One region of the Kitasatospora sp. NPDC043950 genome, then DNA from elsewhere that is predicted to be linked to it. Evidence: predicted binding sites of a transcription regulator. Region 1 holds the regulator's gene; the other holds the start of a gene.

The links. The regulator HspR, encoded in region 1, represses chaperone genes until heat shock. The targets are predictions, from matches to a motif close to TTGAGNNNNNNNNNCTCAA.
Region 2: lon (endopeptidase La) is a predicted target of HspR. The motif match lies at 1,366-1,384, and genes of this name have one in related genera.

Annotation. Positions count from the first base shown of each region.
Region 1 is NZ_JBWKER010000008.1:146,965-154,221, forward strand. It holds gene AC07BF_RS08140 ((Fe-S)-binding protein) at 1-1,047, opposite strand, end outside; gene dnaK (molecular chaperone DnaK) at 1,400-3,232, shown strand; gene grpE (nucleotide exchange factor GrpE) at 3,229-3,864, shown strand; gene dnaJ (molecular chaperone DnaJ) at 4,103-5,260, shown strand; gene AC07BF_RS08160 (heat shock protein transcriptional repressor HspR) at 5,268-5,792, shown strand; gene AC07BF_RS08165 (helix-turn-helix domain-containing protein) at 5,987-6,994, shown strand; gene AC07BF_RS08170 (hypothetical protein) at 7,013-7,171, opposite strand.
Region 2 is NZ_JBWKER010000007.1:174,065-181,321, reverse strand. It holds gene AC07BF_RS07405 (rhomboid-like protein) at 442-1,239, shown strand; gene lon (endopeptidase La) at 1,407-3,803, shown strand; gene AC07BF_RS07395 (GtrA family protein) at 3,895-4,437, shown strand; gene AC07BF_RS07390 (ROK family transcriptional regulator) at 4,456-5,676, shown strand; gene AC07BF_RS07385 (ABC transporter permease) at 5,746-6,798, opposite strand; gene AC07BF_RS07380 (MarR family winged helix-turn-helix transcriptional regulator) at 6,911-7,257, shown strand, end outside.

The DNA.
Region 1 (7,257 bases):
GCCCTCCATGTCCTTGCCGCCACCGGCCAGCAGGTAGGGCGCCTTGCCGAAGGCGTGCTCGCGCAGGCCCATGATCAGCAGCTTCGGCGAGAGCGGCTTGCCGGTGTTCCAGGCGGGGCACTGCGACTGGCAGCGGCCGCACTCGGTGCAGGTGGAGAAGTCGAGGATGCCCTTCCAGGAGAAGTGCTCGACCTGGGAGACGCCGAACACGGCGTCGTCGGCCGGGTCCTCGAAGTCGATCGGCTGACCGCCGCTGGTCATCGGACGCAGGGCGCCGAGCGCGGTGCCGCCGTCCTCCTCGCGCTTGAAGTAGATGTTGAAGAAGCCGAGGAAGCGGTGCCAGGCCACGCCCATCGAGGGGTTGATGCCGATGGTGGTCGCCCACGCGAACGAGATGCAGATCTTCAGCATCGCGAAGAGGTAGATCAGGTTCTCCAGCGTGCCGTGCGACAGGCCGCTGAAAGCGGAGACCAGCGGGTACGAGACCAGGTGCTCGGGCCCGTACGAGTCGACGCCGTTGAGGGCGCCCTCCAGGGCGCGCAGCATCAGGATGCAGAGGCCGATGCCGAGGATCGTGTACTCGACGTAGAAGGCCTGCCAGGCGATCGAGCCGGCGAAGCGGGACTTGCGGCCGGACCGGGACGGCAGGCTGAGCAGCCGGATCACGATCAGCGTCGCGATGCCCAGCGTGGTGAGGGTGCCGACGAGCTCGACGAAGAGCTGCCAGAGCATCCAGTGGCCGATGATCGGCAGCGCGAACTCGGCGTCGAAGAGCTGGCCGAAGGCGTTGACGATGGTCAGCACCAGGCTGAAGAAGCCGACCGCGACGAACCAGTGGGCGATGCCCACGATCCCCCAGCGGTTCATCCGGGTGTGTCCGACGAACTCGACCGCGACGGTCTTCACCCGCTGGGCGGGCTGACCGAAGCGGGTGGGGTCCGGCTGGCCGGTCCGTACCACTTTGTAGATGTACAGCGCCGCACGGGCGGCGAGCGCGGTGCCGATCACGAACGTGACCAGCGAGATGACGATCGCTGCTAGCTGCATCGGCTCTCCGTCTCCTGCGGCTTGCTGTTGAGCGGTCTTTGAACGGTCTTGCGTGGAAGGGATTGTACTCGCCGGTAACTTTCTGGGCCGACGGCCCGGACATTACCGCCCACCACCAGTCCTCCAGAAGGTTCCCAAGCTATGGCGGCAGTCACGTGGCGCCACACGCGCCGCGGCCGGCGACCACGGCCACGGCCACGGCCACGACCAAGGCCACGGGAAGTCGCCGCGGCCGCGGGAAGGAGACCGCTCAGCAAAGTTGAGCGGTGGCGACTCATCCCTGTTGACGACACCCATCCGGTCATGCATCCTTGAGCCTGTAAAGCTCAACTCTTCCGTGGAGGTATTTACGATGGCACGCGCGGTCGGCATCGACCTCGGTACGACGAACTCGGTCGTCAGCGTTCTGGAGGGTGGCGAGCCCACCGTCATCACGAACGCCGAGGGCGCGCGGACCACGCCGTCCGTCGTCGCTTTCGCGAAGAACGGCGAGGTCCTGGTCGGCGAGGTGGCCAAGCGTCAGGCGGTCACCAACGTCGACCGCACCATTCGCTCGGTCAAGCGCCACATGGGCACCGGGTGGAAGATCAACCTGGACGGCAAGGACTTCAACCCGCAGCAGATCAGCGCCTTCGTGCTGCAGAAGCTGAAGCGGGACGCCGAGGCCTACCTGGGTGAGACCGTCACCGACGCCGTCATCACCGTTCCGGCGTACTTCTCCGACTCCGAGCGCCAGGCCACCAAGGAGGCCGGTGAGATCGCGGGCCTCAACGTCCTGCGCATCGTCAACGAGCCGACCGCGGCCGCCCTGGCCTACGGCCTCGACAAGGACGACCAGACCATCCTGGTCTTCGACCTCGGCGGCGGCACCTTCGACGTCTCCCTGCTGGAGATCGGCGACGGGGTCGTCGAGGTGAAGGCCACCAACGGTGACAACCACCTCGGTGGTGACGACTGGGACCAGAAGGTCGTCGACCACCTGGTCAAGGTCTTCCAGGCCGGCCACGGCGTCGACCTGTCCAAGGACAAGATGGCCCTGCAGCGTCTGCGCGAGGCCGCCGAGAAGGCCAAGATCGAGCTGTCCTCGTCCTCCGAGACCTCGATCAACCTGCCCTACATCACGGCCTCCGCCGAGGGCCCGCTGCACCTGGACGAGAAGCTCACCCGCGCCCAGTTCCAGCAGCTCACCTCCGACCTGCTGGAGCGCTGCAAGGTCCCGTTCCACAACGTGATCAAGGACGCCGGCATCTCGCTCTCCGAGATCGACCACGTCGTCCTGGTCGGCGGCTCGACCCGCATGCCCGCCGTCGCCGAGCTCGTCCGCGAGCTGACCGGCGGCAAGGACGCCAACAAGGGCGTCAACCCGGACGAGGTCGTCGCCATCGGCGCCGCGCTCCAGGCCGGTGTCCTCAAGGGCGAGGTCAAGGACGTCCTGCTGCTCGACGTCACCCCGCTGTCCCTCGGCATCGAGACCAAGGGCGGCATCATGACCAAGCTGATCGAGCGCAACACCACGATCCCGACCAAGCGCTCCGAGATCTTCACCACGGCCGAGGACAACCAGCCGTCCGTGCAGATCCAGGTCTACCAGGGCGAGCGCGAGATCGCGGCGTACAACAAGAAGCTGGGCATGTTCGAGCTGACCGGCCTGCCGCCGGCGCCGCGCGGCCTGCCGCAGATCGAGGTCACCTTCGACATCGACGCAAACGGCATCATGCACGTCGGCGCGAAGGACCTCGGCACCGGCAAGGAGCAGAAGATGACCGTCACCGGCGGCTCCGCGCTGCCGAAGGACGACATCGAGCGCATGATGCGCGAGGCCGAGCAGTACGCGGAGGAGGACCACAAGCGCCGCGAGTCCGTCGAGACCCGCAACTCCGCCGAGCAGCTCGTCTACTCGACCGAGAAGTTCATCGCCGACAACACCGACAAGCTCCCCGCCGACGTCAAGGCCGAGGTCGAGACCGCCATCGGCGAGCTCAAGGAGGCCCTGAAGGGCGAGGACATCGCGAAGATCCGCGAAGCCTCGGAGAAGGTCTCCACCACCGCGCAGAAGCTCGGCCAGGCGCTGTACGCCAACGCCGACGCCGCCGCCCCGGCCGGCGAGTCCACCCAGGCCAAGGACGACGACGTCGTCGACGCCGAGATCGTGGACGACGAGAAGCCCAAGGGCGGTGCGGCATGACGGACAAGCCGCAGGGCGGCAAGCCCGGCGACGACTCCGCCGCCGACGAGGCTGTGATCAAGGCCGCCGAGGAGGCCGCCGCAGCCGGCGCCGCCGACTCCGGCTCCGGTGCGGGCTCCGACGAACTCGCCACTGCCAAGCGGGAGTCGGCCGAGCGCACCGCCGACCTGCAGCGCCTGCAGGCCGAGTACCAGAACTACCGCAAGCGGGTCGAGCGCGACCGGCTGACGGTCCGCGAGATCGCGGTCTCCAACATCCTGGAGTCCCTGATCCCGGTGCTCGACGACATCGGCCGCGCCCGCGAGCACGGCGAGGTCACCGGCGGCTTCAAGTCCGTCGCCGAGTCCCTGGAGACGGTCGTCGCCAAGCTGGGCCTCCAGCAGTTCGGCAAGGAGGGCGAGCCCTTCGACCCGACCATGCACGAGGCGCTGATGCACAGCTACTCCTCGGACGTCACCGAGGACACCTGTGTGCAGATCCTCCAGCCCGGCTACCGCATCGGCGAGCGGATCATCCGCCCCGCCATGGTCGCCGTCGCGGAGCCCCAGCCGGGCACCCAGACCACGGCCGCGCCCGACGGCGAGGCGAAGTCCGGGGACGCGGACAAGTCCGACGGTGGTTCGGACAGCTGACAACCTGTGACAGCTGACAACCAGTGCGCTGCGGAGTCGTACGCCGGCCAGTACGGCGGCCGGCTCCGCAGCGCGCTGTCAACAGCGCCCGGTGAAGCGGCTGTTGACAGCGCAGCGACGATGGACATCGGGAGGTGGCGGCAGCTATGAGCAAGCGCAGCGAGCGAATCGTTGAAAAACGAATCGTTGAAAGGCGCGTGTTGCGCGGAGCGGCTGCCGAGCGGAGCGAGGTGGACGCATGAGTGGCAAGGACTACGTGGAGAAGGACTACTACAAGGTCCTCGGCGTGCCCAAGGACGCCACCGCCGCCGAGATCAAGAAGACCTACCGCAAGCTCGCGCGCGAGTTCCACCCGGACGCCAACAAGGGTGACGTCAAGGCCGAGGAACGCTTCAAGGACATCTCCGAGGCCTACGACGTCCTGTCCGACGAGAAGCGCCGCAAGGAGTACGACGAGGCCCGCAGCCTCTTCGCCAACGGCGGCTTCCGGGCCGGCGGACCCGGCCAGGGCAACGGCAGCTACAACTTCGACTTCGGCGACCTCTTCAGCGGCAGCCAGAACACCGGCAGCGGCGGGCTCGGCGACGTCTTCGGCGGGCTCTTCAACCGCGGCGGCGGCCGGCAGGCCCAGCCCCGGCGCGGCGCCGACGTCGAGACCGAGGTGACCCTCGCCTTCGACGAGGCCGTCGACGGTGCGACCGTCCCGCTGCGGATGACCAGCCAGGCCCCCTGCCGCAGCTGCAACGGCACCGGCGCCAAGTCCGGCACCACCCCGCGGGTCTGCCCGACCTGCGTCGGCGCCGGCACCGTCAGCCGCGGCCAGGGCGCGTTCGCGCTCTCCGAGCCGTGCAAGGACTGCCGCGGGCGCGGCATGATCGTCGACGACCCGTGCGTCGACTGCCACGGCAGCGGCCGGGCCAGCTCCGCCCACACCATGCAGGTCCGCATCCCGGCCGGCGTCCAGGACGCCCAGCGCATCCGGCTCAAGGGCAAGGGCGCCCAGGGCGAACGCGGCGGACAGCCCGGCGACCTCTACGTCACCGTGCACGTCGGCCCGCACCCCGTCTTCGGGCGCAAGGGGGACAACCTCACCGTCACCGTCCCCGTCACCTTCCCCGAGGCCACCCTCGGCGCCACCATCGAGGTGCCCACGCTGAACGGGCCCGCCGTGAAGCTGAAGCTGCCCCCCGGCAGCGCCAACGGCCTCACCATGCGCGCCCGCGGCAAGGGTGCCACCCGCAAGGACGGCACCCGCGGCGACCTCCTCGTCACCGTCGAGGTCGTGGTGCCGCGGCACGTCACCGGGGACGCGCTGAACGCCCTGGAGCAGTACCGCGAGGCCACCGCCTCCGACGACCCACGAGCCGCCCTGTTCCGGGCGGCGAAGGGAGCGTGACGACCAGATGATCCCCGACAGCCCCATCGGCCCCGGCATCGGTGAAGGCCTGCCCGGCATCGGCTCCGGCCTGCCCGGCGACGGCCGCCGCACCCGGCGGCCCACCGCCCCGCCGCAGTACGTCCTCACCGAGGACACCCCGGTGTACGTCATCTCCGTCGCCGCCGAGCTCTCCGGCCTGCACCCGCAGACCCTCCGCCAGTACGACCGCCTCGGTCTGGTCAGCCCCGACCGCACCGCCGGCCGGGGCCGCCGCTACTCCGCGCGCGACATCCAGCAGCTGCGCGAGGTCCAGCGGCTCTCCCAGGACGAGGGCATCAACCTGGCCGGCATCAAGCGGATCATCGAGCTGGAGAACCAGGTCACCGCGCTCCAGTCCCGCATCGGCGAACTGGTCGACTCCCTCGAAGGCGCCACCAGCGCCCTCCAGCAGCGCGAGGCCGCCGTCCACGCCTCCTACCGCCGCGACCTCGTCCCCTACCAGCCCCCCACCCAGTCCAGCGCCCTGGTCGTCTGGCGCCCCAAACGCTGAGACTTGGCTGAACACCTCCGGCCGCCGGCTCCCCTCCACCCGGGGGGTGCCGGCGGCTTGATCGTGGTGAGAGAGTGCTGTCGAACAAATCTGGCCGCCCTCACCGATGCCACCCGATCTGGCATGCTGCACTGCGATTCCGGTATTGGTGCCCGGCAGGTAGTGCAGACACGGCCACGGCAAGGAGCCCGCAGATGAGTGGACGAGAACAGCCCAGTACCGCCGCGATTGGGCCCTCCGTCCTCTCGAAAGAAGCGCGGGAGTTGTATCTGGCGGTCATCCGCGAGAACGGACGGCTTCCGAAGGACTCCGACCTCGCCAGGGCGGGCGGGGCCCAGGAGGAGTTGGTGGCCATAGGCCTTCTGGTCGCCGACACCGACGAGCCCGGTGTCCTCGTCGCGGTCGACCCCCAGCAGCTGTCCGAGAGCCTCTCCGTGACCTGGCAGCGCCAGGCGCTCGACCTGCTCACCCGCGCGTCGGCCCTCGCCACCGATCTCCACGACCTGACGGCCGCTTACCACTCACCGGAGCAGGCCGGCGGCGCGATCGAGTACGTGCGGGGGAAGGTGCTGATCAACCAGCGGGTGCAGCAGATCGTCGCCAGCGCCTCGGAGGAGATCCTCGCCGCCCAACCCGGCGGGCCGCGCCCGTCGGAGGCGCTCACCGGCATCCTCACCCGCGACCTCGAAGCCCTCCGCCTGGGCATCACGCTCAGGACGATCTACCACCCGAGCACCCGGTACCACGCTCCCACCAGGGAATACGTGGCCACGATAACCAAGGCCGGCGGGCGGTTCCGGACGCTGGAGGAGCCCTACACGCGATTGATCGTCATCGATCGCCGAATCGCGGTCATCCCCATCGCCGAGGACCTCAATCTGGCTGCCTTCGTGCACGATCGGGCCGTCATCAGCTACCTGATCAGCGAGATCTTCGAGCGGAACTGGAGCCGGGCGCTGGACTTCGACGGCGCGCGCGCCGTTCCGCAGCAGGTGGTCTCCGGGATGCGGCAGACGATCATCGACCTCATGCTCGAAGGCGTGAACCACCGGGTGATCGCCCGCAGACTCGGCATCAGTGAAAGGACGCTCGCGCGGCACCTGGCCGAGATGCGCGACGAGCACAATGTCGAGTCGCTCTTCCAACTCGGGTACGCATTGGCCAGGAACAGCGTTCCGACCGACTCCGACAGCTATCACTGACCAAGCGTCGCGGCGGTCTCAGTTCCAGATCGTGTCATTGGCCAGCGCCATGGTCTTCGGCGCTGCCGCATCGTGGGAAACCCCGATGTTCCAGATCGTGTCGTCGGCCGGACTCGAACCGCTGCTGATGAAAAGCGCCAGACCCACAACGACTGGAACCAGGACAAACCGCACCACCCGGCGTATCCGAGACATGGTGCCCCCTCTCTTTGTTTAAGACTTGACGCGGGTACCCAGCCATTGTTTCGAACAACCTGCCACAT
Region 2 (7,257 bases), on a different contig from region 1:
GGCGGATTGTCGCCCGCCCACTTCTCCCGCGCACTTCGCAGCGTACGGACAGCGGATGCCTCCCGGCAGGTGGACCGGACGTTTCCGGCCCGTGGGCCGGCTGTCGGGCCGCCCTCGGAGCCCACTGCACGAGTGGGCACGGGCCGATACCTTACCCGGCGATTTTTCTCTGCGTAACGGTACGTATGCAGTCGAGTTGACGCCAAGTCGCCGGTCAGAGCCCCTGTCGGCGCGCTCGCCGAAAGAAGGTCTGGACCAATATCAGGAATCCGGTCGACCGGTTTCCTGACGGTCTTCACCGGCTTTTCTCAGATGCCTCTCAGAACCTCGACGTAACGTGGCCACGACAACGCCCCCGCAGGGCGGGATCCGCGGCGCGCGCCGGTACGTTGGGCACCTGGGTGAGGGGCCGGTGGCTGCCGGCGTGGAGCGGAGGGCGGCATGGCTGGACTGCGGCGAGGTGCCGGACGGGTCGGGGCGCCGCCCGCCGGCCCGCCGTACGGGATGCTCCGGCACGGTCTGCGCACCGGCGTCGTCGAGTGGCTGCTGGCGCGGGTGCCGACACCCCGGCGAAACCCCTTCACCCTCGGCTATCTCGCCGTGGTGGGCGCCACCACGACCTTTGCCAAACTCGCCGATCCGGAACTCGTGCAGCGGCTGCAGGAGGCCTCCAGTTCCGACGGCCACAACCTCCTGCAGCACCCCCTGCGCGCGCTGGTGCTCAGCGGCTTCTGGGTGGCCGGCGAGGTGTGGATGCCGTACCTGTGGGGATTCGCCGTCACCCTCGCGCCGCTGGAGCGCCGGATCGGCCCCGCCCGGGCGGCGGCGGTCTTCGCGATCGGGCACGTCACGGCCACGCTGCTGTCCCAGGGCGTGGTGATCACCGCGGTGGAGACCGGGCGGATGGAGGCCGGGGCACTGGACTACCTGGACATCGGCGTCAGCTACGGCGTGCTCACCTGTCTGGGCGCGGTGGCCGGGCTGCTGCCGTGGCGCGGGCGGCTGGTCGCGCTCGGCGGCGCCGGGCTGCTGATCGCCGAGCAGATCCTCACCGAGCGGGACCTGGTCACCGCCGTGGGGCACCCGGCCGCGGTGCTCACCGGGGTGGCGCTGTGGCGCTGGCTGCGCCGGGCCCAGGCCCGCCGGCCGCGGCCGAAGCCGCGGACGCGCCGGGTCGAGGCGCCGGCCGCGGGCTCCTCGCCCGCGCCGGGCGGCGCTCCGGTCCTGGACGTGCGCTGACCCTTCCGGGTGTCGCCCCCGGGCGCTTTTGACGGCACTTCCCTCGCCCTCCCCCTGCTCGCTCCACACCCGCTCCTGTTCGCTCACGGCGAACGCCGCCCCGGGAACATCCGGCGCGCGCCAGGCCTTAGTCAGGTCGACTCAACTTCACTGACTGGGGAGAGATCATGGCATCGACGTCCACACCGCTCACCCTGCCCGTGCTGCCGCTCGACGACGAGGTCGTCCTGCCGGGCATGGTCGTCCCGCTGGACCTCAAGGACACCGAGGTGCGCGCCGCGGTCGAGGCCGCCCGCGCGGCGGCCACCGGCACCGGCAAGCCGCAGGTCCTGCTGGTCCCGCGGGTGGACGGCTCGTACGCGGCGGTCGGCACCCTGGCCACCGTCGAACAGGTCGGCCGACTGGCCGACGGGGAGCCGGCCGCGCTGGTGCGCGCCGTGCGCCGGGTCCGCATCGGGGCCGGCACCACCGGCCCCGGCGCCGCCCTCTGGGTGGAGACCACGCCCTTCCGGGAGTCCTCGGTGGACACCCCGGTGGCCGGCCGGGCCGCCGAGCTGGTCAAGGAGTACAAGGCGCTGTCCACCCAGTGGCTGCGCAGGCGCGGCGCCTGGCAGATCGTCGACCGGGTGGCCCAGATCGAGGGCGTCGGCGAGCTCGCCGACAACATCGGCTACGCGCCCTTCGCCACCGCCGAGCAGAAGCTCAAGGTGCTGCTGGAGGCCGACCAGGTCGCCCGCCTGGAGTACGCGCTGACCCTGCTGCGCGACCACCTCGCCGAGGAGGAGGTCAACGACACCATCCGCAAGGACGTCGAGGAGGGCGTGGCCAAGCAGCAGAAGGAGTTCCTGCTCCGCCGCCAGCTGGAGGCCGTCCGCAAGGAACTGGCCGAGCTCAACGGCGACCCGGCCGACGAGGAGGGCGACTACCGCGCCCGGGTCGAGGCCGCCGACCTGCCCGAGAAGGTCCGCGACGCGGCCCTCAAGGAGGTCGACAAGCTGGAGCGGGCCTCCGAGCAGTCTCCCGAGGGCCCCTGGATCCGCACCTGGCTGGACACCGTCCTGGAGCTGCCCTGGAACGAGCGCACCGAGGACGCGTACGACATCGCCGGCGCCCGCGCCGTGCTGGACGCCGACCACGCCGGCCTGGCCGACGTGAAGGACCGCATCGTCGAGTACCTCGCGGTGCGCAAGCGCCGGGCCGACCAGGGGCTCGGGCTGGTCGGCGGCCGGCGCGGAGGGGCGGTGCTGGCGCTGGTCGGCCCGCCCGGCGTCGGCAAGACCTCGCTCGGCGAGTCGGTGGCCCGCGCCATGGGCCGCACCTTCGTCCGGGTCGCGCTCGGCGGCGTCCGGGACGAGGCCGAGATCCGCGGCCACCGGCGCACCTACGTCGGCGCGCAGCCCGGCCGGCTCGTGCGGGCGATCAAGGAGGCCGGCTCGATGAACCCGGTCGTCCTGCTCGACGAGATCGACAAGGTCGGCTCCGACTACCGGGGCGACCCGGCCGCCGCCCTGCTGGAGGTGCTGGACCCGGCGCAGAACCACACCTTCCGGGACCACTACCTGGAGGTCGAGCTCGACCTCTCGGACGTCGTCTTCCTCGCCACCGCCAACGTGCTGGAGGCCATCCCCGAGCCGCTGCTCGACCGGATGGAGCTCGTCCGCCTCGACGGCTACACCGAGGACGAGAAGGTCGTCATCGCCCGCGACCACCTGCTCCCGCGCCAGCGCGAGAAGGCCGGACTGGGCGGCGACCAGGTCAGCGTCGACGAGGCGGCGCTGCGCCGACTGGCCGGGGAGTACACCCGGGAGGCCGGCGTGCGGAACCTGGAGCGCTCGATCGCCCGGGTGCTGCGCAGGATCGCCGCCCAGGCCGAACTCGGCGAGCGCGAACTGCCCGCCGCGATCGGCCCGGACGAGCTGCGCGCCCTGATCGGCCGGCCCCACCACGTGCCGGAGGCCGCCCAGGCGCCGGCCGAGCGGCGCACCGCCGTCCCCGGCGTGGCCACCGGCCTCGCCGTGACCGGCGCCGGCGGCGACGTCCTCTACATCGAGGCCTCGCTCGCCGACGCCGAGACCGGCGGCACCGGACTCACCCTCACCGGGCAACTGGGCGACGTGATGAAGGAGTCCGCGCACATCGCGCTCTCCTACCTGCGCTCGCGCGGCGCCGAACTGGAGCTGCCGGTCACCTCGCTGCGCGACCGCGGCGTGCACCTGCACGTCCCCGCCGGGGCCGTCCCCAAGGACGGGCCGAGCGCCGGCATCACCATGACCACGGCGCTCGCCTCGCTGCTGTCCGGCCGCAAGGTGCGCACCGACCTGGCGATGACCGGCGAGGTGTCGCTGACCGGGCGGGTGCTGCCGATCGGCGGGGTGAAGCAGAAGCTGCTCGCCGCCGACCGGGCCGGCGTCACCACGGTGATCATCCCCAAGCGCAACGAGGCCGACCTGGACGACGTCCCGGCCGAGGTGCTGGAGCGGCTCACCGTCCACCCGGTGGCGGACGTGCGGGAGGTGCTGGAGCTGGCCCTGGAACCGGCCAAGGTCCTGGCCGCGGCGGCCTGACCCGGCCGCGCCGGGTCGACGGGCGGACCGACGGGAGGATCGACGGGAGGATCGACGGGAGGACGGCGTCTGCGCGTGCCACACTGCGGAGATGCCGTCCCCCACGCAGCGCGCCCTGGCCCGGGTGCCGGCCCGGCTGCGTCCGTTCCTGGTGCGGCACCGCAGGCTGGTGAAGTTCCTGCTGGTCGGCGGCGCCTGCTTCACCCTCACCCTGGTGATCGACTTCGAGCTGAAGTTCACCGTGCTGGAGCGCAAGCCGGTGGTCGCGCTGACGATCGCGACCGTGATCTCGACCGTCGTCTCCTACGTGCTCAACCGTCGCTGGGCCTTCCGGACGGCCGGGCACCCGCGCGAGGCACTGCTGTTCTTCCTGGTCAGCGCCATGGCGATCGCCGTCAACGACCTGCCGCTGGCACTCTCCCGCTACGCCCTGGACCTGCGCGAGCCGTACGTCGGCCCGTTCGCCCAGGAGACCGCGGACTTCCTCAGCGGGATGGTCGTCGGCACCTTCGCCGCGATGCTGTTCCGCTTCTGGGCGATGCAGCGGTGGGTCTTCACCCGGCCCGCCGAACGGGCGCACCCTAGGTACGAACCCGGTTACGCTGCACCCGAGATGCCACGGGATGCGCCATAAGGCCGTGAGGTGAGGGTTATGCGCGGGGAACCGGACGCGGTTCGGAGCGGGCCCGCCAGCCAGCAGGGGATGCGCCGGGCCAACCTGGCCCTGGTGCTCGGGGTGATCGCGCGCGCCCCGCGATCCCGGGCCGAGGTGGCCGCCGAGACCGGCCTGACCAGGGCCGCCGTCTCCTCGCTCGCCGAGCAGCTGATCGCCGGCGGCCTGGTCGTCGAGGAGGGCCCGGCCGCGCCCAGCGGCAAGGTCGGCCGCCCCGGCACCGCGCTCGGGCTCAACCCGCTCGGGCCCGGCGGCCTCGGCGCCGAGATCGGCGTGGAGCACCTCGGCGCCTGCGTGGTCGACCTGAGCGGCGAGGTCCGGACCTGGCGCCGCCGCGAGGTCCGCAACCGGGGCCGCCGGCCCGCCGCGGTCATGGCCGACCTCGCCGAACTGCTGCACGCGGCCGTCGCCGAGTCGGGCCTGCGCCCGGCCGGGCTGACCCTGGCCGTCCCCGGGCTGGTCGGCACCTCCGGCGGGGTGCTCCAGCGGGCCGCCAACCTGGGCTGGCGGGACGTCCCGCTGGCGGCCGAACTGCGCCCCGCGCTGCGCGCGGCCGGCGCGGCCGAACTGGCCGAGCTGCCGGTCGAGGCGGACAACGAGGCCAACCTGGGCGGGCTGGCCGAACGGTGGCTGGGCGGCGGCCCGGAGGACTTCCTGTACGTCTCGGCCGAGGCCGGCGTCGGCGCGGCGATCGTGGTCGGCGGGCGGCTGCTGCGCGGGGCGCGCGGCTACGCGGGCGAGTTCGGCCACGTACCGGTCCACCCGGACGGCCACCGCTGCGCCTGCGGCGCGCACGGCTGCCTGGAGCAGTACGCGGGGGAGGCGGCCGTGCTGCGGGCGGCCGGGCCGGCGGGCGCGCGGGGCGACTGGGTGACGCTGCTCGCCGGGCGGGCCGGGGCCGGGGACGAGGCGGCCCTCGCGGTGCTGGCCGGGGCCGGTTCGGCGCTGGGCATCGCGGCCGCCGGGGCGGTCAACCTGCTGGACCCGGCCGAGGTGGTGCTGGGCGGCGGCTACGCCCGGCTGGCGTCCTGGCTGCTGCCGGCGATGCGGGCCGAGCTGGCCGCCCGGGTGACGGTGCGGCCCTGGTCGGACGAGCGGCTGACGGTGTCCCGGCTGGGCCGGCGCGGGCCGCTGCTGGGCGCCGCGGTGGGCGTGGTGCGGGCGGTCGTCGCGGACCCGGGCCGGTTCGCCGGCGGCTGACTCCCGGCCCGGGACGCACCGGAGCCCCCGGCCGGGCGGCAGGGGGCTCCGGGTGAGGAACGCGGGGGATCAGGCCTCGGAGGACGCCTCGGCGGCGACGATCTCGCGGCCGCCGGAGCGCGGGCCGCGCAGCACGGCCAGGTAGGCGACGCCGATGCCGATCAGCGCCCAGACCACCAGGACCACGATCGGCATGCCCAGGTTGGTGGAGCCGAAGTAGGCGATCGACTTGGTGGCACTGGTCCCGGCGCCGTTCGGGATCAGCGAGCCGATGGCCCGCCAGAACGGCGGCATCATCGGTGCCGGGTAGACGCCGCCGGCGCTCGGGTTGCCCAGCACCACGAAGATCAGCACCGCGACGCCGATGCCGATGACGTCGAACAGGCACTGCAGCGCCATGGTGAACGCGCCGACCGTGAACACCACCAGGGCGCCGATGCCGGTCAGGGCCAGGATCGAGCCGGGCAGCGCGTCCAGCACCGGTCCGGCGATGATCGTGCCGCCGAGGCCGGCGCCGACCGAGTACAGCGCCAGCACGCCGAGGCGGATCAGCAGGCGGTGGACGTTGGCGGGCTTGGAGCCGGCGCTGATGCCGAGGATCGAGGCGACCAGGTAGCCGCCGACGCACCAGCCGATGACCAGGTAGAACGCGGAGAGGCCGTTGGTGTCGCCCTTGGCGAGCGGCACGACGTCCTCGACCTTGACGGTGCGGCCCTGGGACTTGTCCAGCGCGGTGGTGATGGACTCGGCGGCCTTGGCGGCGGAGGTGCCGCGGGCGCCGCCGACCAGCAGGGTGTCCTCGGTGCCGGTCGGGTTCACGACCAGCGCGGCGTAGATCTTCTGGTCCTTGATCTGCTGGGTGGCCGTCTCGGCGTCCGGGGCGGTGACGGCCTTGACGGCGTCGTCCGGCACGGATTCCAGCCCCTGGACCAGCTTGGGGGTGACCTGCGGCGGGGCGACCACCGCGATCGACAGCTCGTGCGGGGCCGGGTGGTGCAGCGCCCCGACGTACGAGGTGATGAAGCCGAGCTGCAGCAGCAGCACGCCGATCACGAGCAGTGCCGCACGCGGTGTGACCGCGCCCTTCAGTTCAGCGACGAAACCCTGCCCCGGGGCGGCCATCCACATCTCCTTGTGTATTGGGGGAAAACGGATACTTCATACCATGAACTAGTTGGCTTGTCGCACCCCGCGCGCCGCGTTCCGGCCAACGCGGCTGCGGGATACTGGCGCGGTGAGTGACGAGGAATCCCTGCTGGCGGTGGAGCGCGAGGTCGCGCTGATGTTCCGGCGGGGCCGGGCCCGAGTGGCGGAGCTCTCACGCCGGGTGCACCCCGAGCTGGAGGGGATGGCCTACAGCATGCTCGGCTACATCGAGCAGGCCGGGCGGGTGCGGGTGACGGACGTCGGCGTGCACTTCGCGGTCGGCAAGGCCACGGTGAGCCGGCAGATCCGGGCGCTGGAGGAGCTGGGTCTGGTGGCCCGGGAGACGGATCCGCTGGACCGTCGGGCCGCGCTGGTCTCGCTGACCGAGGACGGGCGGCGGCGCTACCTGGCGGCCCGGGACGTCCGGATGCGGCG